Pyxidicoccus xibeiensis: one gene and its partner. The protein of the gene in region 2 binds, or shares a complex with, the protein of the main gene of each other region. Links are inferred from orthologs where the notes say so. Each region holds a gene or a part of one and is shown on either strand. Other genes may lie near its edges.

Region 1 (15,581 bases), on a different replicon or contig from region 2:
CGTTCCGGCGCGCGAGCGCTGGGCGCGCCTGGGCCGGGCCGCGGGGCTGGCCACGCTGGGCGCGCTGCCCTTCGTGGTGGCGCTGGCGCTCTACCACCAGGCCACCTTCGGGCACCCGCTCACCACCGGCTACAAGTACCTCAACGACGCGGCCTACCAGCCGTGGCACCTGGGCGGCTTCCTCGGCATCCGCACGCCCGACCCGCGCGCCTTCGCGCTGTCCTTCTTCTCGCCGCTGCGCGGGCTGTTCACGCTGTCGCCCTTCCTGCTGCTGGCGCTGCCGGGGCTGGTGCTGGCGTGGCGGCGGCGGGGCCAGGGCGCGGAGCCGCGCGCGGTGGCGTGGATGGGCGTGGCGCTGCTGGCCGGCTACACCTACTTCACCTCGTCCTTCTCCTACGACTCGTGGGGCTGGACGACGGGCCCGCGCCACCTCACCGGCCTGGTGCCCTTCCTCCTGCTGCCCGCGGGCCTGTGGGTGGAGCGCCTGCGCGCCAGCGGGAAGGCGTGGGCCGCGGGCGTGGCGGCCATGCTGTGCGCCGCCTCCGTCCTCACCACCGGCGTGGCCACCTTCGTCAACTACATCCCCGACGACGTCTCCAATGTCCTGGGAGGCCTGGTGCTGCCGCTGCTGCGCGCCGGCTTCTTCCCGCCGGGCGTGCTGTCGTTCGTGGGCCTGCCTGCCGTGGCGAGCGCGCTGCCGCTCGCGGTGCTGCTGGCCGTGGCCGCCTGGGTCTACCTCGCGCTGGCGCGTGTCCCGGGGCACCGGTGGCCCGCTCCCGCCGCGCTGGCCACGGGGCTCGCCACGCTGCTGCTGCTCGCCTCGGCGCACGCGCTCACCACCCAGCAGGACGACGCGGACCGCAACGCCGTGCGCTTCCTCCAGTCCGTGTGGCTCACGCCTCCCGGACGCGAGGTGTCGTTCTGGCCTCGCCCCGGGGTCTGAAACACCTCTCACGGGTCAGCGCCAATCCCTCACTCCCGGGATGAAAGTCATTGCACACCCCCTGTCTCAGGCTCGCCTGCCCTGACGCAGTGAAACAGCAGGCAGCACCCTGTTTTCCCACTCTCACGGCGAATCCAATCCCTTACAATTCCCGTGAAAGCTGTTGCATCCGGTGTGTGCTGTCCAATCGACCTCGCAACTTTTGCGGAGTCTACAAAAGGTTGTCAGGTCAACACGTGTCAGGTGTCACCCAGGCCTGAAGCCAAGGGGCTGAAAGCACTGGCTTGCGGGAGCGCTCCCGCACGGCCCGCACATTGCTGAGTGGCAATCACCGCTCTTCCCCATTGCCGAGTCCCGGCAAGGAGCCTCCGGTGACCCGCCAGCCGTCCCACATGAAGCCTCATGCGAGCCTGACTGCCCGCCCGCGGAGTGTTCGCGGGACACGCCGGCGCGCGGAGCGCGGCGTCGCGCTGTTGATGGCGCTGGCGCTCATCGCCTTCATCACCGCCGCCGCGCTCGTGTCGCTGCGCGCGGTGTCCACGGAGAGCGCCCTGCAGGGCAACGAGCGCCGCGCCCGCGAGGCCTTCTTCGCCGCCCAGGCAGGCCTGGCGGAGGGCCGAGAGGTGGTGCGCCTGCGGCTGGGCGGCCGCAACGAGTTCAACACCGTCATCAACAACCTCGGCGGGCCCGCCACGGACCTGCCGCCGGACATCACCATTCCCTGGTACCAGGTCATCGGCTGGACGCCGTACACGCTGACCAGCACGCCCGCTGGCACCGCGGTGGACCCGACCTTCGCCGGCGCCAACCGGGAGATGAACGGCCCGGACGGGGTGCGCCTCGAGGACTTCCCGGAGTCCAGCAACGTGCGCTACCGCGTCTTCCTCGTCGACGACGACGATGCCGACCCGCTGCGCTCCGTCGACGAGAACAGCAAGGTCTGGCTCGTCTCCGTCGGTGAGGTCACCGGCCCCGCCGGCTCGCAGCCCCACCGCTCCATCGTCCGCACCCTCATCAACGCCGGCACGAGCGGGGGCTCCGGCCCTCCGTGCTGGGACGCCGGCTGTGAAGACAACGGCGGCGGGTGAGCGCCGTTCCATGCCTTTCGAGCAGCACCCGAAGCCCCACGTCCAAGGATACGCCATGCGCCTCAGGAGCATCCTCATCACCGCGGCCCTGTTCGCCGCACCCGGCGCCGCGCTCGCGCAGGCCGGCGACGCGGACGCGGGCGTCACGTTCAACCCGTGCATCGACACCACGGGACAGGACCGCCAGCCCGACTTCAACGCCGACGCCGGCGCCTACAGCTCGGTGATGCTGACGAACGACACCCCGCCCAAGCTGCGCCTCAACACCAACCAGACCATCCTGGACCCCGAGCGCATCATCCTGCCCTTCGAGCAGGAGGTCGAAGCGCTCATCGTGGACGAGCAGGCGGGCGCGGGCGCGTCCCATACCCTGGGCTGGTTCTACTACCAGGACCTCATCGACAAGCAGTACGTCAACGTCAACGACCCCGGCAACCCCAACGACGACACGCTCGTCGACGCGGACGACAGCGGCGTGCCGGACTTCCACGAGGACCTCTTCAACATCAACCCGCGGCGGCCCTACATCGGCCTGAACCCGCGCTGCGACCGGCGCTTCACCCTCCCCAAGCCCGACGGCACCCTCATCGAGATGCGGGAGCCGGACCTGCTCACGTCCAGCTGCGCGTCCCCCCGCACCTACTCGCCCACGATGGGGCCCAAGCGCTGGCCGGAAGACGACCTGGGCTATCCGGCGCGGCCGGCCAGCCCGGTGGTGGGCCAGACGGTCGCTGGCGCGGGGCTGAACGTCTACAACACGCGGACGGCCTACACGAACACCGACACCTGGTTCAGCGACCAGGGCCTGTTCCCGCACATCCCGAACCTGTTGGAGCCGTCGGACTGGCGCAACGGCCACAAGGGCCTGGGCAACATCGCCTTCTACGCGACGGACGACGACGAGAACCACTGCAACCAGCCGTCGCAGACGTCCGAGTGCCTCCAGCCGCGCATGGCCTGGAGCGCGGACGGCACCACGCCCGTCAACGTCTGGGACAAGTCCGGCAACCGCGACGGCATCCCCGACTACAAGGCGAGCGCCTTCGACACGAAGGGCCGCGTGCGGCCCGGCACCAACCCGGCCGCCGCCCCCAACGAGGAGGACCGGCGCGTGAAGCTGGGGATGATTCAGGGCGGCAAGGAGGTCGTCTTCTTCCTCGTCACCTACGTGGAGCAGATCTACGGCCGCCAGGTCCCGTTCCGCGACGAGAACGGCAACATCTACTACCAGGACGGCCAGCCCGTCATGATTCCGCAGAACTCCACCGACTCGTGCTTCATGACGAAGACGATGCCGGACGGCCGCCAGCAGTGTCACTTCTGGGCGCACGGTGACATCAACGTCTTCTTCTCCAAGACGCTGCTCAACATGGACCTGCACCAGACGGGCGCCTCGGACGGCAACCTGGTGGTGACCAAGAACCTGCGCACCAACTGGCTGGGCTACGACGCGTACGACCGCCTGGACAACCCCGAGTACGGCCGGGTGTTCTTCGAGCAGGACCAGATGAAGGACGTCTACGCGTACAACCAGCGCGCGGCGCACACCATCGTCGGTGCGCCCATCGGCAACGAGCGCGTCTGGATTCTGGGTTGGGAGGACCAGAACTCGGGCGGCGACCGCACGTACAACGACATCGTCATCCTCATCAACAAGCAGAACAACGGCGTCTTCAAGTCGGACGTGGTGTCGTCGGACATCTCGCCCAGCGTCGCGCGGGACTACACCATCACCTCCGTCACGCTCTCCATCGACGACGAGCCGTACTTCGAGCCCGTCGCCTCCACCCAGGCGTGCACGCCCGAAGTCGAGCAGCCGGACGGGAGCATCCACCGGCCGCTGCCGAGCATCACCTACCAGGTGGCGCTGGACTGCAAGGTGTGCGTGTCCGGCTGCGACGGCACCACCCCCGTGTTCGAGCCCAAGCGCACCGAGCCCGAGTGGGTCACCGTGCCCTTCCAGGACCCCGGTCCGGACCCGGGCACGCGCAACCGGACCGTCTCCGTGGATGACCTGCTGGAGCGCGGCTACACCGGCACGCAGCTGTGCTGGCGCGCCATCCTCCAGAGCCCGGGCGAGGGCTGCCAGCCCACCATCGCCAACGTCAACGTCTCCTACAAGGCGCAGAAGGCCGGCCAGTACGGCCGCTCGGGGCGCATCGGCGTGGCCAACACGCTGCTCTACGGCGCGGGCGAGGTGCCGGGCCGCAACTGGGCGGAGACTCCGCACCTGAACCCGTCCCAGCGCCTGCTGGATGGCCGGCCGGACATGAGCCCGCGCGGCCACGTCTACCTCAAGAAGCTCTACGAGCCGGAGAACCCGGCCGTCACGCTGTCGTCCAGCAACACCGCCAACCCGCCGGTGTGGGACGCCGGTGAGGTGCAGCGCGTCTCCATCCGGAGCTCGGACCCCTTCGCCCGCAAGCTCTTCACCCGCCGGCTCGGGACGCGCACCGAGCTGAAGTCCATCACCGGTGACACCCACCCCATCTTCCCCACCGCCCCGGGCAACGAGCTGTGCGCGTACGACGGCGTCCGGTACGACCTGAACGACGACGGCGAGTGCAACAGCACCGACCGGACCGTGCTGCGCGACTGGCTCTATGGCTGGGAGAAGTACGACGCCGCCGCTCCGGCGGACTCCGTGCGCTCCCCCCGGCGCACCTGGCCCATGGGCACCATCAACCTGTCCACCCCGGCCATGGTGGGCCCGCCCGTCGAGCCGGCGTGGCTGTCCAACCCCACCGTCTCCGAGACGGAGAAGACGAACTTCCGCGCGCGCTTCCGCGACAACGCCCTCATCTCCGGCCGGAAGAACGTGGCCTTCATCGGCACGGGCCAGGGCTTCCTGCACGCGCTGGACGTGGGCAAGCTGACGCTCGAGGACGACATGTGCACGCCCGCGACGGAGTACACGGGCTACTTCGACCACACGTCCGGCTGCACGGCGGCGCGCAGCTACGGCACCGGGGCGGAGCTGTTCGCCTACCTGCCCGGGAAGATGCTGCCCTACTACGTGGAGAACTACCTGCGCGCGGAGCGCGCGGGACGGCCGGGGGCGACGATGGATGCCTCGCCCGCGGTGGGGCCTGTGGACCTGGGCCAGAACAGCAGCGCGGACACCACCGGCACCAACGACTACAACGCGCGGCGCGGCTACACGCCCGCGTCGACCACCGCGTGGCAGCTCAACACCAACCCGACGTCGAACACGGGCGCCAAGACGGTGCTGGCCAGCGCCACGGGCCCCAAGCAGAGCGTCTTCTTCGCGCTCGACGTCACCAACCCCGCGAGCACCAACACCAACTACCCCTGGCCCATGTGGGAGTACGACGTCGCCAACGAGCTGTACCACGGCTTCGACAACGCGTTCGCCCCCTGCACCACCCGCAGCGACCACTGGGACTGCGTGACGCTGTCGGAGATCTTCGACTACGTGCACGGCCGCGGCGAGGCGGTGGTGCGGGCGGACACGAGCGGCTCGCGGCACAACCCGCTGCTGCTGCGCATGGACTTCGGCAGCCGCGGCGGCAAGAAGTGGGTGGCGGCCTTCGCCACCGACTTCGTCCCCAGGCCGGGCACCGCCGGCACGCTCTACCTCATCGACGTGAAGACGGGGCAGCCCATCCAGGTCAACCACGGCTCGGGGCTGAAGCAGCGGCTGGCGGGCATCGTCACGCTGGGCACCGACCCGGCGCAGGACCATGACCAGGGCATCGGCGGCAGCCCGGCGGCGGTGGACGTGGACGGCGACGGCAACCAGGACGTGCTCTACGTGCCGTCCACGTCGGGCAAGGTCTACAAGGTCAACCTGCGCGACGTGAACGCCGACCGCGACTTCGGCAAGGCGCTCAGCTCGTGCGTCATCGCCAATGCCCGGACGGCCACGTACGCCAACGGCAGCACCGTGGAGCACCCGGACAGCCAGCGCATCTACGCGGACATGATGGTGAGGACCACGCGCTCGGGCTCGAGCGCCACCGTGGACCTCTTCTTCGGCACGGCCAACAACCCGGACACGGACCTGGACGCGGATGACCGGGCGGCCTCGCCGCGGCGCTACCACGTCATGGCCTTCCGGGACACCGCGCCGCTGGCCACCGACTGCAGCGGCCGCACGCAGGTGTGGGTGCACCCGCTGGGCCTGGGGCAGGCCGTCTGGGGCGGGCTGTCCATCGTCGAGGGCGCCGTGTCCACCGCGACGGCGGTGGGGACGAAGGCGGACGTGTGCAGCGTGGATGCGGACACCAGCGGCAAGCTGTACTCGCTGAGCCAGGCCACCGGTGACGGGCTGGTGGGGAGCGGGGCGGACCTGGGCGGCCACAGCCTGAGCACGCCCGTGTCCTATGACCGGCACCTCATCCTCCCCATCACCACGGCCGGCACCACGCAAATCGTCGGCAACACGGCATGGCAGAACCCGAAGGGCGACACCGGAGGCACCCGCTCGCGCGTGCTCATCTGGGACGTGCGGCCCGGCGGCAACATCCGGGAGGTGATTCCGTGAGGGGCACGAGGCAGCACGGGGGGCGGCCGCGCCGGGGCGCGACGCTGCTGGAGGCGATGGCCACCATGGTGGTGGTCGTCATCGGCATCCTGGGGGTGGCGCTCATCGTGCTCGCCGCCGCCCGGCAGAACCGCCGCAACCTCATCCAGGCGCAGGCGGGGCTCATCGCCGAGCGCGAGCTGGAGCGCATCACCGCCATGGGGTGCACGGGGGTGATGCCCACGCCGTGCAGCAACATCCAGGCGCTGGACGGCTCCACGCGCCAGCTGTGGTGGGCCGCGGACGGCGAGCCCCAGGCGCAGGCGCCCTCCGCGGGCGAGACGCGGCTGCGCTTCGACGTGGCGGTGGACGTGGACCCGAACGCCATGGGGGGCTTCGAGGGGACGGCGCGCGGCTCTCCCGCGGTGGACCGGATGGTGGGCGGCCTGCAGCTCCAGCAGGTCGTCAACGTGCGGGTGCTGGTGACCTGGCCGGACACGCTGCTGAACGGCTTCGGCACGAACTCGCGGCGGCGCGCGGTGGCCCTGCAGACGCGGATGGTGCCATGAGACGCTCAGCACTGCAGGCCCGGGGCTTCACCCTCATCGAGATGATGATTGCCAGCTCGCTGTCGCTGGCGGTGCTCGCCGGGGCCGTCACCGTGGGCGTTGCCCTCCAGCGGCGCGGCATCCTGGAAGAGCGCACCATGGAGACCCAGAACACCAGCCGGGCCGCGCGGGAGCTGCTCATCCCCGCCATGCAGCGCGCGGGGGCGGGGTTCGGCAAGGCGCGGCTCAACGTGGGCGGCGACGGCGCCCAGGTGGACCAGCGCTACGCGGTGTGGGTGACGACGAACGCCACATTCCCAGGCGACCCCAGCTTCGCGGGGCCCACGGGCGTCTACGCGGGCCTCATCTCCGACGCGGTGGAAATCTGGGACGCGGACTCGGCGCGCGCGGTGCAGCTGCGCAGCCGGCTCGCCTGTGGCAACGCCATCTGGGACGGCGCGCAGCTGTGCGCCCAGTCCGTCGGAGTCAACGCCCCGCCCGCCAACAGCCTCAGCGTGGTGACGAACCCGACGGAGTCCACCGCCTGTGTCGGGGTGGTGGGGGCCGCCCGCACGACGGAGACCATCGCCTGGACGGCCGGCGCCCCCAACCAGACGCTGCCGGCGGGCGCCCCCTGCTCGACGGTGGCCGCGTCGGGCAACGTCTTCACGGGGAGCGACTCGTACCTGATGCCGCTGAACGTGCGGGCCTACCGCGTCAACTGGCGCAGCGGCCGGCCGGTGCTCGAGGTGGACCCGGACGGGTCCGCGGGCGGCGCCGGGTACCAGCCGCTGGCGCAGGACATCGAGCGCCTCAAGGTGCGGATGGGCGTGTACAACCCGGACCTCCCCAACAACGACGTCGTCTTCTTCCCGGAGGCGAACGCGGGGCGCCCGGCGCTGGACGCGTGCACCAACGCCACCTGCTGGTCGAAAATCCCCGGTGACGCCGGCACCGTGGGCGCGGCCGAGTTCGGCCCGCGCAGCGCCCGCGACGAGCTGATGCGCCGCGTGCGGCTGATGGAGGTGCTCATCACCGCGCGCACCCCGCAGATGGACGTGCAGGCCGCGGGCGCCGACGGCGGCACCACGCGGGACGAGGAAGGCAACCTGGTGGACGGCTTCAAGCGGCGCCACTCCCTCCAGCGCATCGCGCCGCGCAACTTCGCAATCTCGGGGGGAACATGAAGACCTCACACCGCGGAATGACCCTGCTGGAGCTGATGGCCGCCGTGGCCATCCTCGGCATCCTGATGGCCCTGTCGATGCCGGGCCTGCAGGGCGTCATCAACGACCGGCGCATCAGCGCCGCCCAGCGCGCCATCTACCTGGAGACGCTGGAGGCCCGGCAGCAGGCGCGCAGCAGCCGCCAGCCGGTGCGCCTGGCCATCATCAGCTCCGCCGACGAGAACGGGCGGCTGGTGTCCGCGGTGCGCTGGGAGCAGCTCGACTGCGCCAACGCGGCCACGGACCCATGGGGCAGCCAGTGCCCGATGCCGGCCTGCCAGACGGCGGCGTGCGGCACCGGAGGCTGCACGTGCACGGTGACGGGAACGCCCGTGCCGCTGCCGCCCGGCCTGGAGGCCAGCAGCCTGGACGGCCTGTGCTGGCTGGGGGGCGAGTCCACGCGGGTGGTGGCCCGCACGGGCACGACGACGTGCAGCGCGACCAACGCCGTGCCGGCGGCCGGCACCCTGCGGCTCCGCAAGAGCGACCCCACGGGCACCTACCTCGTGGACCAGGTGCTCAGCGTGAATGCGCTCACGGGCGCCCTGCGGATGGTGGACTGCACCAGCTCCCCCGGCCAATACGGCTGTCCCTGAGCCCGAGGCCCGCTGAAGGCGGGCCTCCCGAGCCCGAGGCCCGCTGAAGGCGGGCCTCCGTCGTATGCTCACCGCGCCCCTTTCCTGGAGACAGTGAAGATGATGAAGCGGTTCGCCCTGGTGATGACCCTCTGCCTGGCCACGAGCGCCTCCGCGGAGCAGGTCGCCGACGTGTGGAAGGCGAAGTGCAAGTCCTGCCATGGCGAAGACGGCAAGGCGCAGACGAAGATGGGCCAGAAGGAGTCCATCGTCGACCTCACCCAGCCCGCCTGGCAGAAGGCCCAGACGGACGCCGACATCCGCGAGGTGATTGCCGACGGCTCTCCCCGCAACACCCGGATGAAGGCCTTCAAGGACAGGCTCACCCCCCAGCAGATTGACGCACTGGTGGGATACATCCGCACAATGAAGGCGAAATAGGCGGCTTGAATTTCCGGGCGGGCCCGCGCGTCATGGAGGGTGAGAAACGGAGCCGCCCATGAAGAACCTCACCGTCGCCCTCGTCTTCTGCGTGTCCATGGCCAGCCTCTTCAGCTCCCTGCGCGCGGACGCCCTGTCCTCGGTGCGCATCGAGAAGGGGCTGTCCCGGCCGACGCCGCTCGCGCTGAGGCCCGCGGATGACGGCAAGGGCGGCGGGGATGACGACAAGGGCGGCAAGGACGACGAGGAGGACGAGGAGGAGGTCCGCGCCCGTTACTCCGGCATCTCCCAGCGTGCCGCCCTGGAGCTGGTGGACCCGGGCGCACTGGACGACGTGCTGCGCGTGCGCGCGGGCCTGAAGTTCGGTCACCGCTGAGCGCCGCCGCTCAGGCCCCCCTGCCCGCCTGGGCAGCAGGCGGGCGGGCGACTCGGGGCAGCGTCACGGAGAAGCAGGTGCCGGCGTCCGTCGAAGACGCCACGTCCACCCAGCCCCCATGGGCGGTGACAATCTGCGAGACGATGTAGAGGCCCAGCCCCAGGCCATGGTGCTGTGGCCTGGGCTGCCCCGGCTCCGGCGCCGCGCGGTGGAAGGGCGCGAAGAGGCGCGGGCGCAGCGAGTCGGGGATGGGCGGCCCGCCGTTGTGCACCTCCACCCGCTGGAAGTGGGGGTCTCCATCCGCCAGCCGCACCCGCACCTGCGTGCCGTCCGGGCTGTGCTGCAGGGCGTTGCCGAGCAGGTTGGACATCACCTGGCCCAGCCGCTCCTCGTCCCAGACGCCGCGGGACTCGCCCTGCACCTCCAGGCGGACGCCGCGCTGCGGGTGCGCGGGCTCCAGCTCGGAGATGATGCGGCGGCACACGTCCTCCAGGCACACCTCGCGCGGGCGCAGGGGGATGCCGCCGGCCATGCGCGCACGGGTGAAGTCCAGCAGTTGCCGCACCAGCCGGGCCATGCGCTCGGCGCTCCCGTCGATGCGCTCCACCACGCGGCGCACGTCCGGCGTCAGCGTGTCCCGGGCGAGCAGGGCCGCGGAGGACAGGCGCACCGCGGCCAGCGGGTTGCCCAGGTCATGTCCCAGCACGCCGATGAAGCGCTCCTGGAAGCGCGACTCCTCCTCGCGCGCCTGCTCCAGGCGGCGGCGCGCGGTGACGTCGCGGCTGATGCCGAAGAGGCCGTAGACGGTGCCGTCGCCCCGGCGCAGCACGCCCTTCGTCGTCTGCCAGATGCAGTCGGTGCCGGGGCCGCCCTCGGAGTCCTCGTAGGTCGCCGTCTGGCCGGACTCCGCCACCGCGCGGTCATGCGCCAGCGTGGGCCGGGCGACGTCCGGGCCCAGCAGCTCCGCGTCGGAGCGGCCGAGAATCTCCTGGGGCGCGCGGTTGAAGGCGCGCGCGGTGGCGGGGTTGATGAGCACGTAGCGCCCGTCCAGGTCCTTCACGTAGACGGCGTCCGTGGCGCTCTCGATGACGGCATGCAGCAGGTCATGGTCCCTGCGCAGGGCCTCCTCGGCGGCCATGCGCTCGGTGAGGTCCTCCAGGAAGACGACGGCGCCGTCCTCCCAGGGGGCCACGCGCGCCAGCAGCCACACGGTGCCCACCGGGGACTGGCGCGACAGCCGCACCACCTCCGGCTCGCGGCGCACCGCCACCCGGACGCACGCGGCGAACAGGCCGCACTCCCGCAGCCACGGAGCCTCGACCAGCAGGCGCTGGCGCACCAGGGGCCGCTCCTCGCGCCCGAGCCACCGCTCCGCGTGGACGTTGGCGGAGACGCACTCGAAGTCGAGGATGCCCCCGACCGCGGAGCGGACACTGCGCAGCACGACGACCGCCTCGGAAGGGGGAACGTCTCCCCCATTCGCCGGGCGCTTGTTGCTCCCACGGCCGGATTGCATGTGGCGTGGCACCCCCCATTGATGCCCGTTGCGAAGGCACACTAGCCCCAGCGCAGGGCGGGAGACCAACCGGCCCCCGGGGTGGTCGTACCGTGCCGGAATGGACCCACCGGGGGGCCCATTCCCTGCAAGACGACAGGCGCCTCGCTCTGTCGTTGCTTTGGGTCCGGCAGGCTCCTAATTACCCCTGGGCCCTCAGGGTCCACTCATGGACACTCCTTTCACTCAGAGGCTGGATGTCGAGGCGGCGCTGCGCGGCGGCGGGCCTCCCACGGCAGGCGACCCGCTCGCCCAACTCCTGGACGCGCTCCAGCCCGGCCGCCGCGCTCGCACGCAGGGGCTGAAGGGCTCCGCGCGCGGCCACGTGCTCGCCCGCCTGCACCACGCGGCCAGGGCACCGCTCGTCTGCGTCACGGTGGACGAAGAGGCGGCCGACGCCCTGGCCGCCGACCTGGCCTTCTTCCTGGGAGGCACCGGCAGCCTGCTGGCGCCGCGCGTGCTGCGGCTGCCCGCGGACGAAATCCTGCCCTTCGACGAGCTGTCCCCCGACGCCACCACCGTCACCGAGCGGCTGGGCGCCCTGTTCCACCTGGGCCAGGGCACGCGCTTCCCCGCGCTGGTGCTGTCGGTGCGCGCGCTGTACCGCCGCGTGCTGCCGCTGGGGGTGATGACGGCGCTGTCGGAGCGCGTGGCGGTGGGGCAGGACCTGGACCGCGACTCGCTGGCGCTGAAGCTGGCGCGGATGGGCTACCAGAACAGCCCGCTGGTGGAGGACGTGGGGACGTTCTCCGTGCGCGGCGGCCTGCTGGACGTCTTCAGCCCGCTCTACGACAAGCCGGTGCGCCTGGAGTTCTTCGGAGACACCATCGAGTCCATCCGCGCGTTCGACCCGGAGTCGCAGCGCACGGTGGACTCGCTCAAGGAGGTGTCGCTGGTCCCCGCGCGCGAGGTGCTGCTCACGGACCAGACGCGCCCGCGCGCCGAGGCCACCGCGCGCGCGGTGGCGGACCGCATCAACCTGCCCACCATCCAGCTGCGCGAGCGGCTGGAGGCGCTGCGCGAGGGCCTGCCCGGCTTCGGCGTGGAGGGGCTGCTGCCCGGCCTCTTCGAGGGCGGGCTGGCCACGGTGTTCGACTACCTGCGCCTGTGGAGCAAGGAGTCCCCCGTCTTCTACCTGGACGACCCGCTGGGGCTGGACAGGACGGTGGACGAGCTGTGGACGGAGCTGGAGCGCTCATACGCGGCGGCGGAGGAGCGGCAGGACCTGGTGTGTCCGCCGGCGGAGCACTTCCTGTCGCGCGACGCGGTGGTGGAGCAGCTGGGCGCCTTCCGCGTGGTGGAGGGCGGCGGCCTGTCGCTGGCGCAGATGGAGCGGCCGCCGGTGCAGTTCAACTTCGGCGGCACCCAGGATTTGCGCGAGGCGATTCTCGCGCACCACGGCGAGGAGGGCGCGCTCTCCCCGCTGGTGGACCGGCTGCAGCGCTGGCGGGACATGGGCGTGGCCTGCGCGGTGGCGTGCGGCACGCTGAGCCAGGCGGACCGGCTCAAGCGGCTGCTGCTGGACCGCAACGTCATGGTGAAGCTGCACACCGAGCCGCTGTCGGACGCGGCCCACCTGTACGAGCCCTCGGTATGGGTGCACCTGTTCACCGGCGAGGTGAGCCAGGGCTTCGTGGACGGCGCGGGCGGCCTGGCCGTGCTGTCGGACGAGGAGATTTTCGGCGTCCGCTCGCGCAGGCGCGTCAGGCGCAGCAAGAAGCTGGACGCGTTCTCCGCGGGCTTCGGGGACCTGAAGGAAGGCGACCTCATCGTCCACACCGACTTCGGCATCGGCCGCTATGCGGGCCTGACGAAGATGGAGGTGAACTCCGTCCCCGGGGACTTCCTCGTCCTGGAGTACGCGGGCCGGGACAAGATCTACCTGCCGGTGGGCCGCATGCGGCTCATCCAGAAGTTCTCCGGCGGAGACCCGGAGAAGGTCCAGCTGGACAAGCTGGGCACCACCAGCTGGGAGAAGACGAAGAAGCGCGTCAAGGAGCAGCTGCTGAAGATGGCGGCGGAGCTCCTCCAGATTGCCGCCGCGCGCAAGGCGCACCCGGGCCATGCCTTCAGCGCGCCGGACAGGTACTTCGCCCAGTTCGAGGCGGACTTCGAGTTCGAGGAGACGCCGGACCAGGCCAAGGCGATTGAAGACGTGCTGGCGGACATGCAGAAGCCGCAGCCCATGGACCGGCTCGTCTGCGGCGACGTGGGCTATGGCAAGACGGAGGTGGCCATGCGCGCCGCCTTCAAAGCCGCGCTGGACCGCAAGCAGGTGGCGGTGCTGGTGCCCACCACCGTGCTGGCGCAGCAGCACTACCTGTCCTTCAAGAAGCGCTTCAAGGACTACCCCGTCACGGTGGAGGTCATCTCCGGCATGAAGAAGGCGCCGGAGGTGCGCGAAATCCTCAAGCGGGCCAAGGAGGGCAAGGTCGACATCCTCATCGGGACGCACAAGCTGCTGGGGGCGGAGGTGGCCTTCAAGGAGCTGGGCCTGATGATTGTCGACGAGGAGCAGCGCTTCGGCGTGAAGCAGAAGGAGTCGCTGAAGAAATGGCGCTCGCAAATCGACGTGCTGACGCTGACGGCCACGCCCATTCCCCGCACGCTGCACATGAGCATGTCCGGCGTGCGGGACATGAGCATCATCGCCACGCCGCCGCAGGACCGCCGGGCCATCCGCACCTTCGTGATGAAGTCCGACGACGCCGTCATCAAGGAGGCGATTGAACGCGAGGTGGCGCGCGGCGGGCAGGTGTTCTTCGTCCACAACCGCGTGGAGTCGCTGGCGTCCATCGAGCAGCAGCTCAAGCAGCTGGTCCCCCAGCTCAGCATCGGCGTGGCGCACGGGCAGATGCGTGAGGGGCAGCTGGAAAAAGTCATGCTGGAGTTCACCGAGCGCAAGCACCACGTGCTCCTGTGCACGTCCATCATCGAGAGCGGCATCGACATCTCCAGCGCCAACACGATGATTGTGAACCGGGCGGACCAGTTCGGCCTGGCGCAGCTCTACCAGCTGCGCGGGCGCGTGGGCCGCAGCAAGGAGCGCGCGTACGCGTACCTGCTGGTGCCGTCGCGGCGGGCGGTGACGAAGGACGCGCAGCGGCGCCTGGAGGTGCTGCAGAACTTCACCGAGCTGGGCGCGGGCTTCTCCATCGCCAGCCATGACTTGGAGATTCGCGGCGCGGGCAACCTGCTGGGCGACAAGCAGTCGGGCGCGATTGCCGAGATTGGCTTCGACATGTACGCGCAGCTGCTGGAAGAGGCCGTGGCGGAGATGCAGGGCATGCCGCCCAAGGTGCAGGTGGAGCCGGACGTCACCCTGCCCATGCCGGCGCTCATCCCCGACGACTACGTGAACGACGTGCACCAGCGGCTCGTCTTCTACAAGCGCTTCAGCCAGGCCAGCCACCCGGACGAGGTGACGGACCTGCGCGCGGAGCTGGTGGACCGCTACGGCGAGGCGCCGGACGAGGTGGACCACCTGTCCGAGCTGACGCTGCTGAAGATAGACATGCGGGATTTGCGGCTGCGCGCGCTGGAGGTGGGCACCGGCCGGCTGGTGGTGACGCTGGGCGCGGACGCGCTGCTGGACGGCGCGAAGGTGGCCGGCCTGGTGCAGCGCTCGAAGGGCGTCTACCGGCTCACCCCCGACATGAAGCTGATGGTCCGCGTGCCCCAGGGCGCCAGCGGGCATGACCTCATCGCCGAGGCGAAGAAGGTGCTGAGGGACTTGAGCCACTGCGCCCTGCCCCACGCGTAGCGCGGGGCGCTGGCGTCAGGCGGCCTGGAAGTCCGGGGCCGCCACCGGGCGCACGAGGAAGTCCCGGGCGGACTCCAGCGCGCGCGCGTCCGTGAGCACCTGCCCCGGCGCGGAACCGTGGCCGATGAGGGCGCCGCGCCAGCGCAGGTCCATGTAGCCCGCCGTCAGGCGCAGGCTCTGGATGGGGGGCTGCGCCACGGAGTCGTCGTCCTCGGAGGAGTGCGCGGTGACGAGCGACAGCACCTTGCCGCGCATCCGCTCGCGGAAGCGCAGCTCCGGCAGGCGCATCCACCAAGACCAGTGCTCGAAGTAGTGCTGCGCCGTGGAGGACAGGTGGTACCAGTAGATGGGCGACACGATGACCAGCTCGTCCGCCGTCATGGTGCGCTCGGCCAGCGCGAGCAGCTCCGGGCCCGGCTTCGGGTAGCCCTTCCCCGGCTCGTGGCGCAGGTCCTTGAAGGGCTCGCGCAGGTGCTCGTCCAGGCGCAGCCAGTCGGCGACGGTGCCGGCCGGGAGCGCCTCGGCGGCACGGCGCGCGAGCTGCTCGGCGTTGCCGCCCTCACGGGAGCTGGCCAGGAGG
Region 2 (14,935 bases):
CGCCTGCTCCAGCGCGTCCAGCCACGTCTCCACGCGGTGGAAGCGCCCGTGGATGTCTCCCACGGCGGCGACGAGTAGGGGTTCCGGCATCTCACCCGGAAGGCTGCACGCCCCTCCCCCGCCGTGTCGAGCCATCTTTATCCCTGACAAGCCAATGCTTGACAGATGTCAGGCTTCAGCCCGCCGCCCGCCCCCGCAAAACCGAAGGGGGCGCCCCGCCTCGCGGCGAGCACGCCCCCGGGTGAGTCCCCTCCCCGCTCAGGTCAGTTGCAGCCCAGCGGGTAGGTCACCTCCACCATGGAGCCGGGCGAGGGCGCCGAGGCCCGGTCGAAGAGGATGGAGTTGGTCCCCGCGTCGTACTCCCAGCCGGACGTCACCGGCACGCCGTCCACCGCGACGACAATCCGCGTGGTGTCCGCGGGCTCCTCGGACAGCGGGAACTTGCGGTTGGGGCCGAAGGCGCTGTTGGACAGCTTCTCCAGGGACGCGGCCCAGTTGGGCGTGCAGATGCTCTCCACCGAGCCGCCCGTGGACTGGGCCAGCTGGATGTAGCGGTTGCCGGAGCTGCTGGACGTGGGGCAGGTGCCCAGGTCCGCGGGCCCGACGATGGCGTTGATGCTCAGCTTGGACTTGTCGTTGCCCTTGAGCGCCAGGAAGTACGTCTCGTAGAAGGACACCGGCTGCGAGCTGAAGTCCTCCTCGTCCGACAGGAAGATGATGGCCAGCTTCGCCTCCTCGCGCAGGAAGCCGCCGTTGCCGTCGCTGGCCTGCGGGGTGCGCGGGTCATCCACGTTGTAGAGCAGCGGGTCGGACAGCGCGCGGTGGGCCGCGTCCAGGCCCTGCTCGTTCCAGTGGCACACGCCCACCCGGGTGTTGCTGGCGAAGACGCTCGCCGCGTTGGGCGTGGCCGGGGTGATGATGCGCGGCCGGGAGCCGTCCACCGGGAACAGGCGCCCATTCTCTCCGCCCTGCGAGCCGCCCGGGCACTCGGACCAGCCGCCCGGAGACGGGTCCAGGCCCGTGGTGGTGACGCCGATGCGGTAGTCCACCGACGCCTGGTTGGCCGCGCTCAGGAAGGCCGCGAAGTTCTGCCCCAGGCTCTGCTGCTCCTCCATCATGGAGCCCGAGTTGTCCACCACGAACAGCACGTCCACCTTGGCCTCGGACTCCTGGAAGAAGCGGTCCGTCTGCTCCGCCTTCGTCACGCCCCGGCCCACCAGGCCCGCCGTGTACTCGGAGCCGTCCGCCAGCGTGAAGCGCAGCGCCGCCGCGTCGTCCCCGTCGTCCACCGGCGTGTAGCTGGCGGACAGCCGCACCTTGGAGCCCGGCAGGATTGCCACCGGGAACGCGTCCGAGCTGGTGACGGCGAACTCCGTGTCCTCCTGCTCCAGCGCCATGCCGGACACCGTCACCGGGCCCACGCAGTCGTTGACGGCGATGAGCTCCCGCGTGCGGGGGCCGCACGACAGCTTGGCGATGCCGAAGTCCACCGTGGTGGGCTGCACCGCGAAGCAGCCCTTCACGCCCTCACCCGACACGGACACCAGCGGGTGGCCCGCGGTGGGGTGGTTCACCCAGGCCTCGGCCAGGCCCGAGTGCGCGCCCTCCAGCTCCGGCTTGAAGCTCACCACCAGCGTCGCCTTCTTCCCGGGCTCCAGCACCGCGTTGGGCACCGGGGTGGCCGAGAAGGCCGCGTCCGAGGCGGGCGACAGCTGCATGGAGGCCAGGTAGCACGCCTCCGTGCCCACGTTGCGCACCGACACGCCCAGCGCCACCGAGGCGCCCACCGGCACCTTCCCGAAGGACAGCTGCGGCGGCACCAGGTACTGGCAGGGCTTGAAGGCGCGGCCCTCGCCCGACAGCACCACGCCTTCCGTCGAGGTCGCCCCGCCGGCGCGCACCGTCACCGCGAGCTGCCCGGCGCTCGAGTCCTTCAGGCCGACGCGCGGGCTGAAGGTGACGCCGATGAAGGCGGACTGCCCCGCCGGCACCGTCACGCTCGCGGGCGCCTGCGCCAGGGTGAAGTAGCCGCCGGCCAGCGTGTCCAGCTGCAGGTTGTTCACCAGCACCGCGTCCCGGCAGCGGTTGAGCACCTGCACCTGGCGCGTGCCCGTCATGCCCTCCGCCACCACGCCGAAGTCCAGCTTCTTCGGGAGCACCGTGACACACGAGGTGCCGCCCTCACCGGCCAGCGACACCTTGGGGCCGGGCGCCGTCGTGCCCTGCTCGCGCACGCCCAGCTCCACCCGGCCGTCCCGCGCGCGGCCCAGCACCGCCGGCGTGAAGGCCACGCGCAGCTCCACCGCCGCGCCCGCCGCCAGCACGCCATTCGCCATCGTCGGCGCGCTCACCACCTTGTAGACGCCGCCCGGGTTGTCCAGCAGCTGCGCCCCCGACCAGGCCAGCGGCTCCGTGCCCTGGTTGCGCACGGTGATGGACTGCTCCGCGGTGGCCCCCAGCGCCACGCGCCCGAAGTCCACGCGCAGCGGGGTGATTTCCAGCTTCGACGCCACGCCCATGCCGTGCAGCGGAATCACCACCGGCTCGCAGCCGTCGCAGCGCACCAGGTGCAGCGCGGCCTCGGCCGAGCCCAGGCGCTTGGGCCCGTAGGCCACCGGCACCACCCGCTCCTCGCCCGGCGCCAGCGTGGAGGACTGGCCCACCCCCGCGGTGAACTGGTCCGCGTCCGTGCCATGGAGCGACATCACCAGCGGGCTCTCCACGTCGGACGGGTTGCGCACCGTCACCTCGCGCATCTCCACCAGGCCCATGGGCACGTTGCCGAAGTCGAGCGCCGTCTCCGGCACCTCGACGAAGGCCTTCACGCCCCGGCCGGACACGGGCACCTCGCCGCTCGACTCCGAGTCGGTGAGGATCTCCACCATGCCCTGCACCACGCCCTCCACCTGGGGCGTGAAGTGGACTTCAATCTCCTGCTCGCCACCCGCCGACAGGGTGAAGGGCTCGAAGGGGGGAATCTCCACGTTGGGCACGCTGGAGACGGCGCCCTCCACGCGGTACGACGCGCGGCCGCCGTTGGCGAGCTTCAGCTTGAACGTCTTGGTGCGTCCCAGCGCCGCGGGGCCGAACTCAATCACTTCCGGGCGGACCAGGAAGGCGCTGTTCGCCTTCTGGGACGACGGCCGCTCGCACCCCACCGCCACCACCACCGCCGCCGCCACCCACGCCACCCACAGAGCCCTTCGCATAACGTCCTCCCCACCACGCCCTGGGACCACGAATTCCGCGCCGCAGTGATCCGCGGCTCCGGCGGGGGGCCCACTGCAACCCGGGTGCCCACGCTGCTCAGGGGGAAGACGTCGGCAGGCCGACGTGGCAAACCTCTGGCCTCCATGGGAATTGCCCCCCACAGCGCGTGGAAGAACATTTCCCATCCGGGCTGAACGACTGGAATTTCTTCAGGAAGCGCCGGTACTACACGGAGGCCCTGGACGGCTGGGTGGGGCAGGCGGGTTCCACGCCCTGTCCGAAGCCGCTTCAGGCCGCCGGGCGCGACTCGGGGGCCAACAGCCGCCCCACCACGCCGGTGCCCCACAGCACGCCGGCCACGCACACCAGCGCGCCGGTGACGGCCAGCGGTGACACGGCCTCGCCCAGCAGCAGCGCGCCCATCAGCCACGAGAAGGCCGGCGTCAGCTGCGTGGCCACGCCGCCCGCCACGGCGGTGACGTAGCCGAAGGCATAGGTGAACGTCATCTGCGCCACCACCGACGTGAGCCCCACGCCCAGGAGCGGCAGCACCACGTCCCACCCCAGGGGCCGCCAGTCCTGCAGCGCGAAGGGCAGGCTGAACAGGAGGCCGAAGAGACAGAAGGAGAAGAAGACGGTGGCCGAGTCCGTGTCGTGCCGCAGCGCGCGCACCACCACCACCGCCGCGCCGCCCAGCACCGCGGAGCCCATGCCCGCCCACGCGCCCAGGCCCAGCGTCAGCGAGGCGCCGCTGCCCTGCATCGTGCTCCACATCACCAGGCCCGCGCCCAGCGTGGTGAGCACCAGCCCGGCCAGCAGCGGCCCCGTCACGCGCTCCTTGAGGAACAGCCAGCCGATGATGGCCGAGTAGATGGGCCAGCACGCGTTGAGCAGCACCGCCGGCCCCACCGTCATCCGGTCGATGGCGATGAAGTACAGGTAGACGGCCGCGCCGCCGAAGATGCCGCGCAGCGCCCACAGCGAGAAGCGCCCGTAGCGCGGCTTGCGCCCCAGCAGCGGGTAGTAGGCCGCCAGGAAGAGCAGGCCGATGACGAAGCGGCCGGACGCCACCTGCCCGGGAGACAGGCGCCCGGACAGCAGCCGGGTGCACAGCGCCATCACCGCGAAGAGGAAGCTCGAGAAGACCAGCAGCGGGACGCCGCGGTAGCGCTCGGGGAGGACCCAGCCATTCATGGAGGGCCGCACCCTACCGGAAAACCCGCGGGGCCCCAGCGCCTCCGCGCCCGCCCGCCTGCTTGGCGGCCAATGTGGGATTCGCGGCGCAACCCGGTGCGTTCCCTTTCATCTCCTCCGACGGTCTCAGTTTCCTCGCACCGGAACACCCATTCAGTGTAGATCGCCCGCCATGTCCGAGCCCGACGTCATCTCCCTCCGAGGCGCCAAGGAGCACAACCTCAAGAACGTCTCCCTGGACATCCCCAAGAAGAAGCTCGTCGTCTTCACCGGCGTGTCCGGCTCCGGCAAGAGCTCGCTCGCCTTCGACACGCTCTACGCGGAGGGTCAGCGCCGCTACGTGGAGAGCCTCTCCGCCTACGCCCGGCAGTTCCTGGGGCAGATGGAGAAGCCGAAGTACGACACCATTCGAGGGCTGTCCCCCACCATCTCCATCGAGCAGAAGGCGGCCAGCAACAACCCGCGCTCGACGGTGGGCACCGTCACCGAGGTGCACGACTACCTGCGCGTGCTCTACGCCTCCATCGGCGTGCAGCACTGCCCCAACTGCGGCGTGAAGGTGGGCAAGCAGAGCGCGCAGCAGATTGTCGACGAAATCCTCAAGGCCCCCGCGGGCACCAAGCTCCAGGTGCTGGCGCCGCTGGTCACCAACCGCAAGGGCGAGCACAAGGACTTGCTGGCCGAGGCGCAGAAGCGCGGCTTCTCCCGCGCGCGCATCGACGGCGTGCTCAAGAGCCTGGAGGAGCGCATCGAGCTGGACAAGAAGTCCAAGCATGACATCGCGCTCGTCATCGACCGGCTGGTGCTCAAGCCGGATTTGAAGACGCGCCTCACCGACTCCGTGGAGACGGCGCTGCGCGAGGGCAAGGGCACCCTCATCGTCACCGACGAGAAGGGCACCCCCGCCTCGGACCGCGTGATGTCCGAGCTGAATGCCTGCGCCAAGTGCGGTCTGTCCTTCGGCGAGCTGACGCCCGCGTCCTTCTCCTTCAACAACCCGCTGGGCATGTGCACGGACTGCAACGGCCTGGGCACCAAGCCGGAGATGGACCCGGACCTCATCGTCCCGGACAAGTCCCGCACCATCCGCGACGGCGCAATCGAGCCATGGGCCAGCGGGATGAACCGCGGCGAGGGCTGGACGGCGGACTTCGTGGAGAGCCTGGCCAAGGCGTTCAAGATTGATTTGGACGTGCCCTACGCGAAGCTGTCCAAGCGCGAGCAGCAGACGCTGATGCACGGCTCGAGCGGCAAGAGCTTCACCGTCGAGTGGGGCGAGGGCGGCCAGTACAAGATGGAGTGGGAGGGCCTGGTCGAGCGGCTGATGCGCAACTTCAAGACCACGACGTCCGAGGCGCGCCGGGCCGAGCTGCAGAAGTACTTCAGCGACAAGCCCTGCCCCGCGTGCAAGGGCGAGCGCCTGAAGCCGGAGAGCCGCGCGGTGAAGGTGCACGGGAAGACCATCGTCGACCTGAGCCGGCTGACCATCTCCGACGCGCTGGGCTTTTTGGGCGCCATGGGGCTGTCGGCGCACGAGCGGAAGATTGCCACCGAGCTCCTGAAGGAGATTCGCAGCCGCCTGTCCTTCCTGGTGGACGTGGGGCTGGGCTACCTGATGCTGGACCGCACCGCGTCCACGCTGTCCGGCGGCGAGAGCCAGCGCATCCGCCTGGCGTCGCAGATGGGCAGCGAGCTGACGGGCGTCATCTACATCCTGGACGAGCCCTCCATCGGCCTGCACCAGCGCGACAACGGCAAGCTGCTGGCCACGCTCAAGCGCCTGAGGGATTTGGGCAACTCCGTCATCGTCGTGGAGCACGACGAGGAGACGATGGAGGAGGCGGACTGGCTGGTGGACTTCGGGCCGGGCGCGGGCGAGCTGGGCGGCCAGGTGGTGGCCCAGGGCACGCCGGCGCAGGTGATGGCCAACGAGGCGAGCCAGACGGGCGCGTACCTCTCCGGGCGCAAGGAAATCGAGGTGCCCGAGCAGCGCCGCAAGCCGGACCCCAAGCGCAAGCTGGTCATCCAGGGCGCGCAGGAGAACAACCTGAAGAACGTGGACGCGGAGATTCCCCTGGGAGTCTTCAGCGCGATTACGGGCGTGTCCGGCGCGGGCAAGTCCACGCTCATCAACGAAATCCTCTACCCCGCCCTGGCGCGGCACCTCTACGAGAGCCGCGAGTCGCCCGGCAAGCACAAGTCCATCCAGGGCTTCGAGCACCTGGACAAGGTCATCGACATCGACCAGCGCCCCATCGGCCGCACCCCGCGCAGCAACCCGGCCACGTACACCAAGCTGTTCGACAACATCCGGGACGTGTTCGCCATGACGCCCGAGGCGCGCGCCTTCGGCTACGGGCCGGGCCGCTTCAGCTTCAACATCAAGGGCGGCCGCTGCGAGTCATGCGAGGGCGACGGCGTGAAGCTGGTGGAGATGCACTTCCTGGCGGACGTGTACGTGCCCTGCGAGGTGTGCAACGGCAAGCGCTTCAACGAGGCCACGCTGCGGGTGCGCTACAAGGGGAAGAACATCGCCGAGGTGCTCGACATGAGCGTGCGCGAGGCGATGGAGCACTTCGGCGCGCACCGCGACATCATGCGCGTGCTGCAGACGCTGCATGACGTGGGCCTGAGCTACATCCGCCTGGGCCAGCCCTCCCCCACCCTGTCCGGCGGCGAGGCCCAGCGCATCAAGCTGGCGCGCGAACTGGCCCGGGTGGCCACCGGCCGCACCCTCTACATCCTCGACGAGCCCACCACCGGCCTGCACTTCGAGGACATCCGCAAGCTCTTGTCCGTGCTCAACCGGCTGGTGGAGGCGGGCAACAGCGTGCTCGTCATCGAGCACAACCTGGACGTCATCAAGAGCGCGGACTGGCTCATCGACCTGGGGCCCGAGGGCGGCGCCAATGGCGGCCGGATTCTCGCCACCGGCACGCCCGAGGAGGTCGCCCAGGTGGAGGGCAGCCACACCGCGCGCTACCTCGCACACGTGCTGAGCAAGTCGCGGCGCGCCCGCGTGGGCAAGCGCGTGGACGGCCCGACACCGGTGCTCCAGGGCGCGGTGGGCTGACGCAGTCGCTCCAGGCCGCGCGAGCCGGCCCGTGACATGGAGCGGGGGGCGGGGGTGCCTTCATTCACCCCCAACCCCCCGTCCACCTTGGAGGAAAGGCGTCACGGGAGGGGTGTGGTTCGCGAAGTGAGCCGGTACCGCACGAGCCATGATAGGGATGTGACAATCCCTGTCAAACCTGTGCTCACTGATTAAATTGTATCATCAAAGAGCGCTCCCACCGGAATGCCGTGCCCAGGCGGGCCGGACAATTCCGGTGCAGGTGCGTTGGGCGGAGCAGCGCCCGGGTGAGTCGCTGGAAGGCTGGGGACCGGCGCGCGGCGCCCGCGAAGGCGGAGGGACGGGTGGAGTCCGGCCGGGGCGTTGGGTAGGGTTCCGATTCCTGTTTTCTTGGAGCCCCCACCTTTCGCCACGAGGGAGCACCCCGTCGCATGGCAACCAGCGTCCCGGCGCAGAGCAACAAGTTCCCGCCGCAAATCCCCTTCATCATCGGAAACGAGGCGTGTGAGCGCTTCAGCTTCTACGGGATGCGGAACATCCTCACGGTGTTCCTCATCGACTACCTGCTGCGCACCTCGGTGCCGGAGACGGGGCTGCGGGAGTCGGAAGCCAAGAGCCTGATGCACACCTTCATGGCGGGGGTGTACTTCTTCCCGCTCATCGGTGGGTACCTGGCGGACCGCTTCTTCGGGAAGTACCGCATCATCCTCGGGCTGAGCCTCATCTACTGCCTGGGCCACGCGTGCCTGGCCGTCTTCGAGGACAACGTCACCGGGTTCTTCACGGGGCTGACGCTCATCGCCATTGGCAGCGGCGGAATCAAGCCGTGCGTGTCAGCCATGGTGGGGGACCAGTTCAACGAGTCCAACAGCCACCTGGTGAAGAAGGTCTTCGCCATCTTCTACTGGACCATCAACTTCGGCTCGTTCTTCGCGTCGCTGAGCATCCCCCTCATCCTGAAGCACTACGGCCCGGCGTGGGCCTTCGGAATCCCCGGCGTCCTGATGTTCATCGCGACCGTCATCTTCTGGGCGGGCCGCAACAAGTACGTCCGGGTGCCGCCCACGGGCGCCAACCCGCACTCGTTCTTCCGCGTGGTGGGCAGCGCGCTGCGCAACCGGGGCCAGGGCGGCCACTGGCTGGAGGGCGCGAAGCGGGAGCACCCGGCGGAGGCGGTGGAGGGCGTGAAGGCGGTGCTGCGCGTCGGCGGCCTGCTGCTGCCCTTCGTGCCGTTCTTCTGGATGCTCTTCGACCAGAAGGCGTCCACGTGGGTGGTGCAGGCGCGCGCCATGGACCCGCAGGTGGGCCCATTCACCTTCCAGCCCAGCCAGATGCAGTTCGTCAACCCGATGCTGGTGATGCTGCTCATCCCCCTGCTGACGGCCGTCGTCTACCCGGCCTTCCAGCGCGGGGGCTGGGAGCTGACGCCGCTGCGGCGCATGCCGCTGGGGCTGGCCATCGGCGCGGTGTCGTTCATCATCGCCGGCATCTTCCAGGTGCGGATGGAGGGCGGCACGACGATGAACATCGCCTGGCAGCTCTTGCCGTACGTCGTGCTGACGCTGGCGGAGATTCTCGTGTCCACCACGGGCCTGGAGTTCGCGTACACGCAGGCGCCCCGGGAGATGAAGGGCACCCTCCAGAGCCTGTGGCTCTTGACGACGACGCTGGCGAACGTGGCGGTGGCCATCGCCTCCAAGCTCAACGTCTTCTCCGGCTCCGGGCAGTTCTTCTTCTACGCCGGCTTCGCGCTGGTGGCCGCCGTGGGCATGGCGCTGGTGGCCCGCCGCTACGTGGTGCGCGACTACTTCCAGACGTCCGCCCCCATCCCCACCGAGGAGCGCACCGCGGCCGGGGTGGCAACGAAGACGGCCTGAGCCGGTAGCGCCCCCACTCTTCGGGCAAAGAAAAACGCCGGAGCTCCCAGACGGGGGCTCCGGCGTTCTCGTTTCAGGCGAAGTCTTCGCCGCGACTCAGGCCGCGGCGACCGAGCTGCCCTGCGCCGTGCTGGGCGGCGCGGCGGGCTTCACCTCGTCGGTGCCGTGCATCATCTTCTTCAGGACGGGGGCGATGATGAGCAGCAGCACGCCGGCCGCGCCCGTGCCGATGGTGATGTACATGAACACGTTGAACTCGCCGAGCCGCTCCGAGTAGCCGCCGAAGACGCCGGCCAGCTTGTTGGCGGCCGCGTTCGCCAGGAACCACACGCCCATCATCGCGGAGACGATGCGCGCGGGGGCCACCTTGGTCACCATGGAGAGGCCCACCGGCGACAGGCACAGCTCGCCCATGGTGTGGAAGAGGTACGCCATGATGACCCACCAGGCCGCCGCCTTGCCCGCCGCCGCGCTCTCGTTGGAGGCGCCCAGCATGAAGAGGAAGCCGATGGACAGGAAGAGCAGGCCCAGGCCCATCTTCACCGGGATGCTCGGGTCCTTGCCGCGCGCGGACAGCCAGCCCCACAGGCCCGCGAACACCGGCGCCAGCAGCACGATGAACGCCGAGTTGAAGTTCTGGAACCACGTCGTCGGCACTTCCCAGCCGAGCATGGCGCGGTCCACCTTCTGGTCCGTGTAGAGGTTCATCAGGCCGCCGGCCTGCTCGAAGCCCGTCCAGAACGCGACGACGAAGAGGGCGATGATGAAGATGACCACGATGCGGTCGATTTCGTCCCGGCCGAAGCCCTTCTTCTCCCCGCCCTGCGCGGCCGACACGGCGCCGGGCTCCGGCTTCACGGGCGCCAGGCCCACCTGCCCGAGCAGCTTCTTCTGCATGGCCAGGAAGGCCACGAGGCCCAGGAACATGCCGACGCCCGCGGCGCCGAAGCCGTAGTGCCAGCCCACCCGCTCACCCAGGGTGCCGCAGATGAAGTTGCCCAGCACCGCGCCCAGGTTGATGCCCATGTAGAAGATGGTGAAGGCGCCGTCGCGGCGGCCGTCACCGGGCGCGTACAGCCCGCCCACCATGGTGGAGATGTTCGGCTTGAAGAAGCCGTTGCCGATGATGAGGAAGCCCAGGCCCGCGTAGAACATCGACACGCTGGGAAGCGCCAGCACCAGGTGGCCTATCATCATCAACGTGCCGCCCAGCACCACCGCCTTGCGCTGGCCGATGAACCGGTCCGCGATGTAGCCGCCGACGATGGGCGTCAGGTACACGAGGCCCGTATAGGTGCCGTACAGGCTGAGCGCGTCACCCGTGGACCAGCCAAAGCCTCCGTTGACCTTGCTCGTGAGGAAGAGCACCAGCAGGCCACGCATGCCGTAATAGGACATGCGTTCCCACATCTCGGTGAAGAACAGGAGGTAGAGCCCTCGCGGGTGCCCCTTGCGGGCATCGCCCGCGGCTACGGTGCCTTGCATGCCGTGGTTTCCTTGAAAGGAGGGGTGTGACGGAAAAGAGGCGTAACTGTAGCAGACACGCCGGCCGTGCCCAGGAGGACACCTGGGAACGTGAACAATTCCCTACCTGCTGGAGGGGGCCCCCACTCCCAGTCCCTGGGGACCCGGACGGGGCTTCAGGCCAGGCGGCCGACGCGAGGCTCGGGGGCCGACTCCGGCAGGCCGCCGGGGGCCGGGAGCGAGGGAGGGCGCAGGGGCAGGCGGACCTCCACCCGCGTTCCCTCGCCGGGGGTGCTGTCGAGGGTGATGGTGCCTCCGTGATGGAGGATGATGCGGCGGCTGAGCGCCAGGCCCAGCCCCGTCCCCTCCCCCGCCGCCCGGGTGGAGAAGAAGGGCTGGAACAGCCGCTCCATGTCCTCCTTGCGGATGCCCACGCCGTTGTCGCTGATGGTGACGATGGCCTCGTCGGAGGTGCACGCGGTGGCGACCTTCACGACGCCCTTGTCGCCCACGGCCCGCAGGGCGTTGTCCAGCAGGTTGAGCCACACCTGGTTGAGGGTGCCCGGGTCTCCCAGCACCGGCTCGCCGCACTGGTAGGCCCGCTCCACCGTCACGCCCGAGGGCACCTTCCATGCCAGCACGCTGAGCGTGGAGTCCAGCGACGCGTCCAGGGACAGCGCCATGGGCGTGTCGTTGGTGCGGGTGAAGGAGAGCAGGGACTCGGCCAGGTGGCGGATGCGCTGGCCGCACTCCTCCACCACCTCCAGCATGGCCTTGCCCATGGCCGAGTCCTGCGCGGCGCCGGCCCCGCCCGCCATCATGTCCTTGAGCGGCTGCAGCGCGTTCATCAGCCCGTTGAGGGGGTTGCGCACCTCGTGCGCGAAGCCCGAGGTGAGCAGGCCGATGGCCGCCAGCCGCTCGTTCTCCGCGGCGCGCACCGCCGCCTCCCGCAGGCGCAGCTGCGTCTCGATTCGCGCCAACAGCTCGCGCGGGCTGAAGGGCTTGCCCAGGTAGTCGTTGGCCCCGGTGCCCAGGGCCTCCACCTTCGCGGACACCTCCTGCCGCGCGGTGAGCAGGATGATGGGGATGTCCACCGTCCGCGGGTCCGCGCGCAGCGCCGCCAGCATCTGCAGGCCCGACAGCATCGGCATCATGACGTCCGACACGATGAGGTCCGGCCGCTCCGCCAGCGCGCGCTGCCGGCCCGCCTCGCCGTTGACGGCCTCCAGCACGCGGTAGTGCTGCGACAGCAGCCCGGCGATGAAGCCGCGAATCTCCCCGTCGTCCTCCACCACCAGCACGCGGGCGGAGTCCCGCTCCGGCCCCGCATGGTCCTTCGCCGGCATGAAGGTCGTGCCGTCGCCCACCACGCCCGTCTCCAGCGCGGGGAAGGCCCCGGAGGTGCGGCGCTCGCGGCGCACCGGCATCTCCGCCCGGCGCCGCTCGCGCAGGTCCTCGCGGATGTGGGTGGTGCCCTTGGGCAGCCGCACGTGGAAGGTGGAGCCCTTGCCCAGCTCGCTCGTCACGGTGATGCCGCCCGAGTGGAGCTCCAGCGTCTCGCGCACCAGCGCCAGGCCGATGCCCGTGCCGCCGAAGCGCCGGGTGCCGCTGTTGTCCGCCTGGGCGAAGCGGTCGAAGATGACGGACACGTCCTGGGGTGAGATGCCCTGCCCGGTGTCCTCCACCTCCACGTACACGTCCGTGGCGTCCTCGCGCACGCGCACCGTCACCCCGCCCGACTGGGTGAACTTGAGCGCGTTGGACAAGAGGTTCTGGAAGACGATGTCGATGCGCTCGGTGTCCACCTGGACGGGCGTCACCGCCGAGCCCTCCAGCCGCAGCCACACGCCCTGCCGCTCCGCCATGGTGAAGAAGGGCGGCAGCACGGAGCTCAAGAAGGCGTGCAGCTCCAGCGGCTGGTAGCGCAGCCGCGCCTTGCCCGACTCCAGCTGCGCCAGGTCCAGCAGGTTGTTGATGAGGCGCAAGAGCCGCTGGGCGCTGCGCTCCATGGTGGACAGGTGCTGCAGCGCCACGTCGGGCAGCCCCTCGGTGCGCTTCTCCAGCGACTCCAGCGTCAGCAGGATGAGCGTGAGCGGCGTGCGCAGCTCGTGGCTGACGTTGTCGAAGAACTCGCTCTTGAGCCGGTCCATCTCCTGCTGCCGCTGCAGGGACGTCTCCAGCTTGGCGTTGGCCTCGGACAGCGCCTGGGTGCGCTCGGCGACGCGGTCCTCCAACGCCTTGTTGGCGCGGAAGATCTCCTCGTTGCGCCGCTGCAGGTCCTCCAGGGAGGTGCGCAGGCCCTGGTGCTGCTCGGACAACTGCACGTCCTTGCGCAGGAGCGCGACGCGGGTGTCCAGCCACGTGCCCACCGCGAGCCCGGCCAGGCCCAGCGACGAGACGGCGAACACGGGCGGCGCCAGGTCCAGCGTCCCGCACGCCAGGCCGCCCAGGATTCCCACGACGCCGCCGGCGAAGACGCGCCAGGCCAGAGGCGGCAGGTTCTGCCAGTGGCACTCGTACTCGCAGCACGGCGCCCCATCCACCTGGCACTGCACCTCCTTCACGTCGGCGGGAGGCAGGTTCCAGACGGTGGGGAAGGCGGCCAGGTTCGCCTGGCGCGTGCGGCACAGGTTGCGGTTGCTCTCGCGGATGCGGCTCGAGTACTGCACCTTCACCCAGGAGTCGGTGATTTGCAGGATGCGGAAGCCGCCCACGCGGTTGTAGGTGTGGTCCAGCTCCAGCCCGCGCTCGTAGACGCTGCGCGGGGTGGCCAGGGCCCGCATCATGTAGAAGAGGAAGCCCACCGCCTCCGGGCTGGCGATGCGGCGGCCCGCCTTGGTGATGAAGTCCGGGTCCCCGGAGTCCCTGTCGAGCACGTCGAAGAGGCGCTCGGTGAAGTCCAGGGACACGAAGTTGGTCAGCGTCTCCACGTACTCCAGCGACAGCGGGAGCCCCTCGCGCTTCCACACCCGCTGCAGCCGCTCACGCCCGTACGTGCGCTCGTAGTGCAGCAGCAGGGCGCGGAACATCCTGACGCTGATCTCGGGCGTGTCGGGGGCTGGCGGTGCGGGCGCAAGGTCCGCGGGGACGGTCAACGCTTCACTCCTTCAGTGGTCAACACCATCGCATACTTGAGGGTGTCGGCGTCGTCCAGGAGGGCGAGGAAGCGCTGGCAGAACGCGTCATAGGGCCCGGCCCCGCCGAAGAAGCGCTCCGCGAGCGGGCGCAGGGTGCGGAAGCGGATGACCCAGTCCTCGTGCAGGCGCGCGTCCACCGCGCCCGCCGCCACATAGAAGGGGGAGACGTGCACGCGCACGTCCGCGAGCCCCACCTTGCGGAAGTGGTGGAACACCTTGCGGCCGGCGTGCAGGTCGAAGCGGGCCTCGCGCAGGGCGGCCAGCAGCTTCTGGCTCTCCTGCTGGAGGTCCTCCGGGAAGGGCCAGTTCCACAGCCCCACCCCGTCGATGTCGGCCACCACCACCCGCCCGCCCGGGCGGGTGACGCGCACCAGCTCCGCCAGGGCGGGCAGCGGGTCGGCGAGGTACTCGAAGACGTACTGGCACCAGACGTAGTCGAAGGTGTCCGAGGCCAGCTGCGTGTCGGGCAGCGCGCCCCGGCGCAGCTCCACGTTGGGCCGGCCGGCGAGCAGCGCGCGCGCCGCCTCCAGGTGCTCGGCCAGCGGCTCCACGGCCACCACCCGGCCGGCAGGCCCCACCACGTCCAGCATCTCCGCGGTGATGACGCCGGGGCCGCAGCCCGCGTCGAGCGCCACGTGCCCCGGCATGAGGCCCGTCAGCCGCAGCCGGTCCGCGGGGGAGCTGGCGCTGGCCTGGGCCTTCAGCCGGGCCACCTCCTGGTCCGACTGCATCAGGTAGGTCATGCCGCGATGTCCTTGTCGTCCACGCGCGCCGCGGTGGTGCCGCGGGGGTTGGCGGCCAGCCGCTCGAAGACGGCGAGCAGGTAGGCGTTCCAGTCGCGCACCAGCCGGCGGTGGGCGGTGAACTCCATCACCTTGCCGAGGTTGTGGAAGCCCAGCCCCTCCAGCGCGGGCAGGTCCGCGTCGGTGGCCAGCACCTCCGCGGTGGAGCGGCCCCGCCGGGCGGAGTCCGCCACCGCG

What was found.
Region 1: the proteins of uvrA (region 2) and mfd are in contact, whole or in part, in a crystal structure (PDB 4DFC), measured with the Escherichia coli proteins. The link is inferred for Pyxidicoccus xibeiensis from one-to-one orthologs.

Annotation. Positions count from the first base shown.
Region 1 is NZ_JAJVKV010000018.1:4,601-20,181, reverse strand. What follows is about bases 11,104-15,201. They hold mfd (transcription-repair coupling factor), read left to right. Parts: upstream 11,104-11,407; coding sequence 11,408-15,001; downstream 15,002-15,201. Other genes in these bases: LXT23_RS43205 (flavodoxin family protein), read right to left, coding at 15,017-15,201; LXT23_RS43215 (PAS domain-containing sensor histidine kinase), read right to left, coding at 11,104-11,199. Also shown: LXT23_RS43255 (hypothetical protein), read left to right, coding at 1-943; LXT23_RS43250 (hypothetical protein), read left to right, coding at 1,336-2,031; LXT23_RS43245 (pilus assembly protein), read left to right, coding at 2,087-6,538; LXT23_RS43240 (hypothetical protein), read left to right, coding at 6,535-7,086; LXT23_RS43235 (PilW family protein), read left to right, coding at 7,083-8,252; LXT23_RS43230 (pilus assembly FimT family protein), read left to right, coding at 8,249-8,887; LXT23_RS43225 (c-type cytochrome), read left to right, coding at 8,987-9,307; LXT23_RS43220 (hypothetical protein), read left to right, coding at 9,366-9,683; more of LXT23_RS43215, read right to left, coding at 9,694-11,103; more of LXT23_RS43205, read right to left, coding at 15,202-15,581. UniProt on the Escherichia coli protein: Couples transcription and DNA repair by recognizing RNA polymerase (RNAP) stalled at DNA lesions. Mediates ATP-dependent release of RNAP and its truncated transcript from the DNA, and recruitment of nucleotide excision repair machinery to the damaged site.
Region 2 is NZ_JAJVKV010000006.1:380,590-395,524, forward strand. Bases 4,226-7,677 are described here. They hold uvrA (excinuclease ABC subunit UvrA), read left to right. Parts: upstream 4,226-4,576; coding sequence 4,577-7,477; downstream 7,478-7,677. Other genes in these bases: LXT23_RS28365 (DMT family transporter), read right to left, coding at 4,226-4,404. In the rest of the region: LXT23_RS28355 (metallophosphoesterase family protein), read right to left, coding at 1-90; LXT23_RS28360 (choice-of-anchor D domain-containing protein), read right to left, coding at 264-3,209; more of LXT23_RS28365, read right to left, coding at 3,499-4,225; LXT23_RS28375 (POT family MFS transporter), read left to right, coding at 7,909-9,354; LXT23_RS28380 (peptide MFS transporter), read right to left, coding at 9,451-10,839; LXT23_RS28385 (ATP-binding protein), read right to left, coding at 10,995-13,913; LXT23_RS28390 (methyltransferase domain-containing protein), read right to left, coding at 13,910-14,698; LXT23_RS28395 (response regulator), read right to left, coding at 14,695-14,935. UniProt on the Escherichia coli protein: The UvrABC repair system catalyzes the recognition and processing of DNA lesions. UvrA is an ATPase and a DNA-binding protein. A damage recognition complex composed of 2 UvrA and 2 UvrB subunits scans DNA for abnormalities.